Regions from separate parts of the Streptomyces sp. NPDC043812 genome, predicted to be linked through region 2. Evidence: riboswitches for the same ligand, from Rfam matches in the RefSeq annotation. Region 2 holds a riboswitch; each other region holds the start of a gene.
What was found. A riboswitch is a leader RNA that binds a small molecule or an ion and turns the genes downstream of it on or off. The one in region 2 is predicted to bind cobalamin.
Positions count from the first base shown of each region.

Region 1: linked by a shared signal. The riboswitch ahead of AC067Z_RS25190 (prenyltransferase/squalene oxidase repeat-containing protein) and the one ahead of AC067Z_RS22520 (ribonucleoside-diphosphate reductase subunit alpha) in region 2 are both predicted to bind cobalamin.
Region 3: linked by a shared signal. The riboswitch ahead of AC067Z_RS00310 (cobalamin biosynthesis protein) and the one ahead of AC067Z_RS22520 (ribonucleoside-diphosphate reductase subunit alpha) in region 2 are both predicted to bind cobalamin.

Region 1 covers NZ_JBWKCY010000018.1:17,509-20,776, reverse strand. Annotated here, with positions in the region: gene AC067Z_RS25195 (SCO2322 family protein) at 1-475, opposite strand, end outside; gene AC067Z_RS25190 (prenyltransferase/squalene oxidase repeat-containing protein) at 475-1,698, opposite strand; cobalamin riboswitch at 1,809-1,935, opposite strand; gene AC067Z_RS25185 (MBL fold metallo-hydrolase) at 1,967-3,004, opposite strand.
Region 2 covers NZ_JBWKCY010000015.1:105,818-109,085, reverse strand. Annotated here, with positions in the region: gene mctP (monocarboxylate uptake permease MctP) at 1-241, shown strand, start outside; gene AC067Z_RS22525 (GNAT family N-acetyltransferase) at 325-825, shown strand; cobalamin riboswitch at 879-1,004, shown strand; gene AC067Z_RS22520 (ribonucleoside-diphosphate reductase subunit alpha) at 1,143-3,268, shown strand, end outside.
Region 3 covers NZ_JBWKCY010000001.1:55,430-58,697, forward strand. Annotated here, with positions in the region: gene AC067Z_RS00300 (inorganic phosphate transporter) at 1-527, shown strand, start outside; gene AC067Z_RS00305 (hypothetical protein) at 540-761, shown strand; cobalamin riboswitch at 912-1,052, shown strand; gene AC067Z_RS00310 (cobalamin biosynthesis protein) at 1,143-2,093, shown strand; gene AC067Z_RS00315 (cobyric acid synthase) at 2,090-3,268, shown strand, end outside.

The DNA.
Region 1 (3,268 bases), on a different contig from region 2:
CCGAGATCGCGCACAACAGCGCCTCGCTGTTGTAGCGCAGCGGCTTCGCCACCTGCGCCAGAGCTTCCGCCGTCGTCGCCGCCCGGGCGACCCGCGCGCACGCGGTCCGGGGCGCGGGAGGGGTCTCGCCCTTCGGCGCGTCCGCCGCCGTGCCGAAGTCGACGACGAGCGCCACCCGCTTCGTGCCGTCCTTCGCCGGGGTCCCGGCGCAGATCTCGGCGAAGTCCGGCGCGGTGCGCGGCTGTGCGGAGTCCCCGCTGTCCTCGCTCACCGAGAAGCGGAAGCCGTTCACGGACCCGTCCTCGGGGCGCGCGGTGGCCGGGCCCTCGGTGGCGTACGTCCACTTCTCGCCGCTGCTCTGCCAGAACGACCAGTAGCGGTAGCCGGCCGCCTGCGCCGGCGCCGAGCCCAGCACGGCGAGCAGCGCGGCGAGCCCGAGCAGGACGAGAACGCGGGGGGTCCGGGGAGTGCGCATCAGCCCTGCGACTTCCGGCGGCCGCTGAACAGGAAACCGACACCGATCGCGGCCACGAAGAACACGCCCACGATCCACCACGTCGACATCGACGACGAGTCCTTCTTTGCCTGCTTGTCCTTCGACGTGCCGGAGTCGGCGGCCGTCGGCGCAGGGCCCGTGGCGTTCAGGCCCGCCACCAGGTCCGTGGAGCCGAACGCCTTCGGGTCGCTGCCCGTCGCATGCGCGGCGAAGATCAGCTGGGCGTAGGCGGCAGGGCCGTTCTCCTTCGCCCACGCGGCCGCGTTCTGCTGCAGCCAGCCCAGCGGCTTCTTCGTCTGCTCGGTCATGCCCTGCGCGGACAGCGCGACGACGGCGTCCGCCGTGTTGCCGAAGTCAGGCTTGGGGGCGGTGTCCTCGGCGCCCGGCATCGGGGCCGTGTCGAAGTGACCCGTCTTCGCGAGGCCGTTCGTGAGGTACGCGGCGCCGTTGTGCGCCGCGTCCCCGACGTTCTCGCCCTTCTCGCACGCCGGGCCCTCGGCGTCCTTCGTGCCGGCGGTGGTCACCATGCCCTTGCCGTTCGCGGCGAGTACGGCGGCCGCGGTGGAGTCGGCGAGGATGCCGGGGGACTTGGTCTGGTAGACGAACGCGCCACCGTCCTTGCCGCCGCACGGCTTCGCGAACGTCAGCAGCGTGTCGAACGGCGACTTGCCGCTCTTGGACGTCACCTCGGCCGGCTTCTGGCCGGCGGCCTGCAGCGCGCCGATGACGACCGAGGTGGAGTTCGCGTCGCTCGCGCCGCCCGGGTTGTAGCCCCAGCCGCCGTCGTCGTTCTGCACCGACCGCAGCCAGTCGGTCGTTTTCTTCACGACGTCGTCCTTGCCGCCCAGCGCGGCGAGCGCCTGTACGGCCGCCGCGCTCGCGTTGGTGTCGAGCGGCAGCTTCGCGTCGCACGGCTTCGCGGGGTCGGCGCGGTACGAGGCGAACCCGCCGCTCGCGCACTGCTGCCCGGTGAGGAAGTCGACGGCCTTGTCGGCGGGCCGGTAGCCGACGGTGTCCTGGGCGAGCAGCGCCAGGGACTGCCGCCACACACCGTCGTACGTCGGGTCGGTCGTGCCGTACAGGCCCGAGGGCAGCGCGGCGGACGGCGTCGGGGACGGAGCGGCGACGGCTGCGGGTGCGGCGGTCAGCCCGAGCGCGACGGAGGCGATGAGTGCTGCGGCGCTGCGGCGGACGGGGGTCATGACGTGGGTGCCTCTCCTGCGGGCCGGGATCCGGGCACGCTTCGGGCACCTGGGCTCCGGCTCCGTATGCCTCGACGGTGCCGGTCACCGGCGGGGTGCCGGTGACACGAGCCGGTCACGACCGCGTGCGGGGCATTCCGACTCGCCGCTTCTGAGGCGGCTCACGGTTGCGGGTCAGTGCCGGATTCCCACCGGCTTCCCCCCGTACGGGCATGGACGACGCGCTCACTCTACCGGCCGGTCACCGGCCTGCGGGGGGTCGCTCGCGTCACACCGCCGCGTAGAGCGTCGGCGTGCTCCCCGCCACCACCTCCGCACGCCCCAGCTTCACCAGCCGCCGCAGATGGGCCTCCGCCTCCGAGACGGCGATGGTGCGCGAGCCGTACGGGATCTCGGCCCACGGACGGTTCCACTCCATCCGCTCGGCGACCTGCCAGGGGGTGAACGGACGGGTCAGAAGGGCGAGCAGGCCGCTCAGTCTCGCCTCGTGGTGGGCGAGCAGTTCCCGCACGCGGTCCGTCGCGCCGGTGAAGGCGTACTGGTGGGCGGGGAGGACCTCGGCGGGGGCGAGGCGGCCGATGCGTTCCAGGGAGTCGAGGTAGTCGCCGAGGGGGTCGGTGACCGTGTCGTCGTCGGGGTCCTCGTACAGGCCGATGTGCGGGGTGATGGCGGGCAGCAGGTGATCGCCGGAGAAGAGGCGGCCGTTGCCGGGGCGCCGGGTGGGGTGGTTTTCCTCGAGGTGCAGACAGACATGGCCGGGGGTGTGGCCGGGCGTCCACACCGCGCGCAGCCGACGGCCCGCGAGGTCGAGCAGTTCGCCGGGGACGATCTCCCAATCCGGCAGCGCCGCGCGCAGTCCGGGGAGGCCTCCGCCGCCGCCCGCGGCACGCATGGCGCGCAGCGGAGCGGTGTGCTCGGCGGGTGCGCCGGCGCGGTCCAGTTTGTCGGTGAGGTAGTCGAGCCACAGTCCCGGTTCGGCCTCGCGGGTGCGGCGGACGACGGTGGCGTCGGCTGCGTGCATCGCGATCCAGGCGCCGGACGCCTCGCGGACGCGTCCCGACAGGCCGTGGTGGTCGGGGTGGTGGTGGGTGATGACCACACCGTGGATCTCGGCGGGTGAGGTGCCGCAGGCCGCGAGGCCGGCGGCGAGGGTGTCCCAGGAGTGGGGGTCGTCCCAGCCGGTGTCGACGAGGACCGGGCCGCGGTCGGTGTCGAGGAGGTGGACCAGGGTGTGGCCGAGGGGGTTGTCGGGGATGGGTACGCGGATGGACCGTACGCCGCCGCCGTGATCGGTCACCTGGTTCATGGAGGGCTCCACTCTCTTCGACAGCAGAGCTCATGTAACTAGAACTCGTTGCAATAGTCGACAGGCCCGTACCCTCGCTTCGCTGATCACCGCGTCCCTCGTTCGGCTGATGTGCCGTCCGAGAGCCCTGAAGAGATCTTGCACAGCCATAACTTGGACCCCAACAGGCTCACTGGGATGGTCACCGGTTCGCAGTGGTGGTTTCCTCTTCCCCGAGCTGCGCGATCGGCTTACGCACGGTACATGCACGCGATACAGTCAGAT
Region 2 (3,268 bases):
GAAGCACTTCGGCGGCTCGTTGAAGGAGATCCCCAGCATCGGCGAGATCGGCTACATCGGTCTCACCGCCTTCGTGCTGAACGTCGTCGTCACGGTCGTCCTCACCTTCGTCCTGCGGGCGGTCAACGCCCCCGACGGCGTCGACGAGACGAGCCCGTCCGACTACACGGCGGACGCGGGCGACCCGGGTGTCAAGGTCGAGCTCCCGCCGGCCACGGCGGGTTCCCCCGGCGGTCACTGACCCACCGCACACCGAGGGCCGCTGCGTTTCCCGTCCGGGAAATGCAGCGGCCCTTCGCCGTGCTCTGCTGCACACTGCCGGGCATGGACATCACCATCAGGAGAATCGAACCCGAGCAGTACGAGGAACTCGGCGAGCTCACGGCGCGGACGTATGTGGACGACGGACTGCTGGCCTACGGTGCCGACGACCCGTATCTGCCCGCTCTGCGCGATGTCGCCGGACGGGCAGCCGCATCGGAGGTGTACGTCGCCGTCGACGCGGCGGACACCCTCCTCGGTGGCGTCGCGTTCGTCCCCGGAGGCGGGCCGTGGGCGAACATCGCCGGGCCCGGAGAGGCCGAGTTCCGGATGCTGGTCGTCGCCGAGCGGGGACGCGGCCGGGGCACCGGCGAGGCTCTGGTGCGCCGGTGCATCGACCGGGCACGGGAGGTCCCGGGGTGCGTGCGGCTCGTGCTGTCGACGGACGAGGTGATGCATGCGGCACACCGGCTCTACGGGCGCCTGGGCTTCGTCCGCACCCCCGAACGGGACTGGGAGCCGCTGCCCGGCTTCACCCTGCTGACGTACGCGCTGGACCTGTAGGCCGGCCCGCGACACAACATGTGGGGGGTGACGCAAGGCGCGCCCCCCACATGTATGCTCATCTCGCTGTCGCCGCAGGGGAATCCGGTGGGAATCCGGAACTGTCCCGCAACGGTGTGATTCGGTGCGCTTTGCCGTATCCGACAAGTCCGAGGACCTGCCGACGGTGCATCCGGCTCGACCGATCCGGATGCCGAGACGTCCGGGCCTCGCGGTTGGGCCGGTGGACGCCACGCGCCGTGCCGTTCCTCAGCGGACCCACGCCTGCCTGGCGCCACTCCCCCCGCCGGCCCAAGCCGAGCGAGGGAGAGCACCACGTGACCATCGCGCCAGCCGATCCGGCTTCAGCGACCGAACAGGACGGACCCGGCACAGTCCTGCTGCGGGCCCTGACGGACCTCACGGCCGATCTGCCCGACACCGACCCCGGCAGGGTCGCCGCCGCCGCTCTGCGCGGCCGGCACGCCGGGTCGGACGACGCGGAACTGCGCTCTCTCGCCACCGACGCCGCCGCGGGCCTGATCTCCGAGGACCCGGCCTACTCCCGGCTCGCCGCCCGGCTGCTGACCCGCACGATCGCCGACGAGGCGGCGGGCGAGGGCGCTGTGTCGTTCTCCGCGTCCGTCGCGGTCGGGCACCGCGAGGGTCTGATCGCCGACCGTACGGCGGCGTTCGTGGCGCTGCACGCGGACCGGCTCGACGCGCTGATCGACCCCGCCGCGGACGACCGGTTCGGCTACTTCGGGCTGCGCACCCTCTACAGCCGCTATCTGCTGCGCCACCCGATCACCCGCCAGGTGATCGAGACGCCGCAGCACTTCATGCTGCGCGTCGCCGCCGGCCTCGCCGAGGACGATTCGGTGCGCGCCCTGGACGAGGTCGCCGCGCTGTACGGGCTGATGAGCCGCCTCGACTACCTCCCGTCCTCCCCCACCCTCTTCAACTCCGGCACCCGCCACCCGCAGATGTCGTCCTGCTATCTGCTGGACTCGCCGCTCGACGAGCTCGACTCGATCTACGACCGGTACCACCAGGTCGCGCGCCTGTCCAAGCACGCGGGGGGCATCGGGCTCTCGTACTCCCGTATCCGCGCCCGCGGTTCGCTGATCCGGGGCACCAACGGGCACTCCAACGGCATCGTCCCGTTCCTGAAGACCCTGGACGCATCGGTCGCCGCGGTGAACCAGGGCGGTCGGCGCAAGGGCGCCGCCGCGATCTATCTGGAGACCTGGCACGCGGACATCGAGGAGTTCCTGGAGCTGCGCGACAACACCGGTGAGGACGCCCGGCGTACGCACAACCTGAACCTCGCGCACTGGATCCCCGACGAGTTCATGCGCCGTGTCGAGACCGACGGCGACTGGTCGCTCTTCTCGCCCGCGGATGTGCCCGAGCTGGTCGACCTGTGGGGCGATGAGTTCGACGCGGCCTATCGCAAGGCCGAGGCCCAGGGGCTCGCACGCAAGACCATCCCGGCACGTGACCTGTACGGCCGGATGATGCGGACTCTGGCCCAGACCGGCAACGGCTGGATGACCTTCAAGGACGCCTCCAACCGCACCGCCAACCAGACCGCCGAGCCGGGCTCGGTCGTGCACTCCTCGAACCTGTGCACCGAGATCCTGGAGGTCACGAACGACGGCGAGACGGCCGTGTGCAACCTCGGTTCGGTCAACCTGGGTGCCTTCGTCAGCGGCGACGGCATCGACTGGGAGCGCTTGGACGCCGCCGTCCGCACCGCCGTCACCTTCCTCGACCGGGTCGTCGACATCAACTTCTACCCGACCGAGCAGGCGGGTCTCTCCAACTCCCGGTGGCGCCCGGTGGGTCTGGGCGCCATGGGCCTCCAGGACGTCTTCTTCAAGCTGCGACTGCCGTTCGACTCGGCGGAGGCGAAGGCCCTGTCGACGCGGATCGCCGAGCGGATCATGCTGGCGGCCTACGAGGCGTCCTGCGACCTCGCCGAACGCAACGGTCCCCTGCCCGCCTGGTCGAAGACGCGCGCGGCCCGTGGCGTGCTGCACCCCGACCACTACAACGTCGAGCTCAACTGGCCGGAGCGCTGGGACACCCTGCGCGCGCGGGTGGCGAAGAGCGGGATGCGCAACTCCCTCCTGCTCGCGATCGCACCGACCGCCACCATCGCCTCGATCGCGGGCGTGTACGAGTGCATCGAGCCGCAGGTGTCCAACCTGTTCAAGCGCGAGACGCTCAGCGGCGAGTTCCTCCAGGTCAACGCCTATCTGGTGGAGGAGCTGAAGCAGCTGGGCGTATGGGACGCGCAGACTCGTGAGGCGCTGCGCGAGTCCAGCGGCTCGGTGCAGGGCTTCAACTGGATCCCGGCCGACGTCCGCGCGCTGTACCGCACGGCCTGGGAGATCCCGCAGCGCGGCCTGATCGACATGGCCGCCGCCCGCACGCCGTTCCTGGACCAGTCGCAGTC
Region 3 (3,268 bases), on a different contig from region 2:
GCTGGCGCATCATCCGCACCATGGGCAAGGGCCTCACCGACCTCCAGCCGCAGCAGGGCTTCGCCGCCCAGACCAGCGCGGCCAGCGTCATCCTCGCCTCCTCCAACCTCGGCTTCTCGCTCTCCACGACCCACTCGTGCTCCGGCGCGGTGATGGGCGCGGGCCTCGGCCGCAAGGGCGGTGTGGTCCGCTGGTCCACCGCGACCCGGATGTTCGTGGCCTGGGGTCTGACCCTGCCGGCCGCGGGTCTGGTCGCCGCGGGTTCGGAGTTCGTCACCAAGCAGGGTGACTGGGGCGTCGCGGCCGTCGCCGTGTTCCTCGTCGCCTCCTGCCTCGCGATCTGGCTCGTCTCCCGCCGCCAGGTCGTCGACCACACCAACGTCAACGAGACGGAGACCGCGGCCGACGAGCCCGCGGGCATCGTCACCACCGCCATCGCGGCCGTCGCCCCGCCGCCGGCGGGCGAGCTCAAGACCACCATCCCGGCCCCGGCCGAGCCCGAGCCGGCCCGTCCGGCCACGGTGTAAGGAATCAGCAGCATGAAGATCGACTGGGCAGCTCTCGGCTCCGTGTTCGGCGTGAGCCTCGTCGCCACCGTCGCCCTGGTGGGCCTGTTCACCCTGGGCATCGTGGGCCTGACCAAGCACGAGTCGGCGAGCGCGAACGGCGGCTCGGCGTCCATGGCCCGAACCGCCGCGTACGCCTGCTTCGCGCTGTGCGCCGCGGCCGTCGCGTACGGGATCTATCTGATCGTCGTCTGACCGGTCGTCGGCCGACGACCGCACGACCCGTTCGGAAGCCGGGCCGGAGCCCCCTCGGGGACCTCCGTCCCGGCTTTCGTATGCCGCCCGGCGGACGCCCGGTGTGGGGCTCGGCACACTGTCCCGCCGCAGGTCAAGGGTGAGTTGACGGGCGTTCGCGGGCGTGGTGGACTGCCGGGGCCATATACGGCGGCAGAAGAGGAAGTCCGGTGCGAATCCGGCGCGGTCCCGCCACTGTCACCCGGGAGGTCCCGGGGAGCCAGGAACTCTCACCGCCGGTCACGTCGAACCAGGGCGCGGACCCTGAGTGAGGACTCGTCACCATGCCTGGCTGCAGTTCAGCCCTGCCCGTCGGACACCACCCCAGAGGTCGCTGACCCCATGCGTGCCGACCGGATCTTCGTGTACGGCGCCACCGCCGGTCTCGCCGGTGACCTCCTCGTCGGGGACCCCCGCAGGGGCCATCCCGTCGCTGCCTTCGGGCGTGCGGCCGGTGCCGTCGAGCGCATGCTGTGGCGCGACCACCGTGGCTGGGGCGCCCTGCACACCGCCGTCTGCGCCGGAGGCGCCGTCGCCGTCGGGGCGTTGGCGTCCCGTGCCGTGCGCCGCTCCCCCGCCGCGTCGGTCGCGCTGACCGCCGCCGCCACGTGGGCCGTCGTCGGGGGCACCTCCCTGGGCCGCGAGGGACGTTCCATCGGCGAGGCACTGGCGGCCGGGGACATCGACACCGCTCGCGAGCGCCTGCCTCATCTGTGCGGGCGCGATCCGCAGTCCCTCGACGAGCAGCAGATCGCCCGCGCCGTCGTCGAGTCCGTCGCCGAGAACACCTCCGACGCCGTTGTCGGCGCCCTGGTGTGGGGCGCGGTCGCGGGTGTACCGGGGCTGCTCGGCTTCCGCGCGGTCAACACCCTCGACGCCATGGTCGGCCACAGGTCACCCCGCCATCTGCGGTACGGATGGGCCTCCGCACGGCTGGACGACGTGGCCGGCTGGCCGGGTGCCCGGCTCACCGCCGCGCTCGCGGCCGTCGCCGGCCCGAACCCGCGCGGGGCCATGGGCGCCTGGCGCGCGGACGCGGCGAAGCATCCGAGCCCCAACGCGGGCCCTGTGGAGGCGTCGTTCGCCGGGGCGCTCGGCGTACGGCTGGGCGGGACCCTCTCTTACGGCGGGCGGGTCGAGCACCGGCCGGTGCTCAACGGAGGCGGACGAGCGGTGGAGTTCGGCGACATCGACCGCGCGGTGCGGCTGTCGCGCCGCATCGGAGTGCTGACGCTGGCGGCCTGCGCGGGTGCGCGGCTCGTCCGCGGAGCCATGAGGGGACGGCGTACATGAGCGGCGGACTGCTGGTCGCGGGGACGACGTCGGACGCCGGGAAGAGCGTGGTGACCGCCGGGATCTGCCGATGGCTGGTGCGGCAGGGCGTGAAGGTCGCGCCCTTCAAGGGGCAGAACATGTCCCTCAATTCGTTCGTGACCCGGGAGGGTGCGGAGATCGGCCGGGCGCAGGCGATGCAGGCGCAGGCCGCCCGCGTCGAGCCGAGCGCGCTGATGAACCCTGTGCTGCTCAAGCCCGGCAGCGACCGGTCCAGCCAGGTCGTGCTGATGGGCAAGCCCGTCGGCGAGATGAGCGCGAAGGGGTACCACGGGAACAGGCAGCGGGAGCTGTTCGAACCCGTCATGGCGTGCCTGGACGAGCTGCGGGGCACGTATGACGCCGTGATCTGCGAGGGGGCGGGCAGTCCGGCCGAGATCAACCTGCGGCGCACGGACATCGTGAACATGGGCATCGCACGGGCGGCCCGGCTGCCGGTGCTGGTGGTCGGGGACATCGACCGGGGCGGGGTGTTCGCGCAGTTCTTCGGCACGACCGCGCTGCTGGCTCCGGAGGACCAGGAGCTCGTCGCCGGCTATCTGGTCAACAAGTTCCGGGGTGATGTGACGCTGCTGGAGCCGGGCCTGGACATGCTGCTCGGGCTCACCGGCCGGCGGACGTTCGGTGTCCTGCCGTACGCGCACGGGCTGGGCATCGACGAGGAGGACGGTCTGCGGGTGTCCCTGCGCGGTGCGGTACGCGAGTCCACGGTCGCTGCGCCGGTCGGCGAGGACGTGCTGCGGATCGCGGTGTGCGCCGTGCCGCTGATGTCGAACTTCACCGACGTGGACGCGCTGGCGGCCGAACCCGGCGTCGTGGTGCGGTTCGTGGACCGCGCGGAGGAGCTGGTGGACGCCGACCTGGTCGTGGTGCCGGGCACGCGCGGGACGGTGAAGGCACTGGCCTGGCTGCGGGAGCGCGGGCTGGCGGACGCGATCGCGCGGCGCGCGGCGGAGGGCCGGCCGGTACTGGGCATCTGCGGCGGCTTCCAGGCGCTGGCCGAGCACATCGAGGACGACGTCGAGTCGAGGGCCGGGCAGGTCGAAGGGCTCGGACTACTGCCGGTACGGGTCCGGTTCGCGCGCGAGAAGACCCTTGCGCGGCCGGTCGGCGAAGCGCTCGGCGAGCGGGTCGAG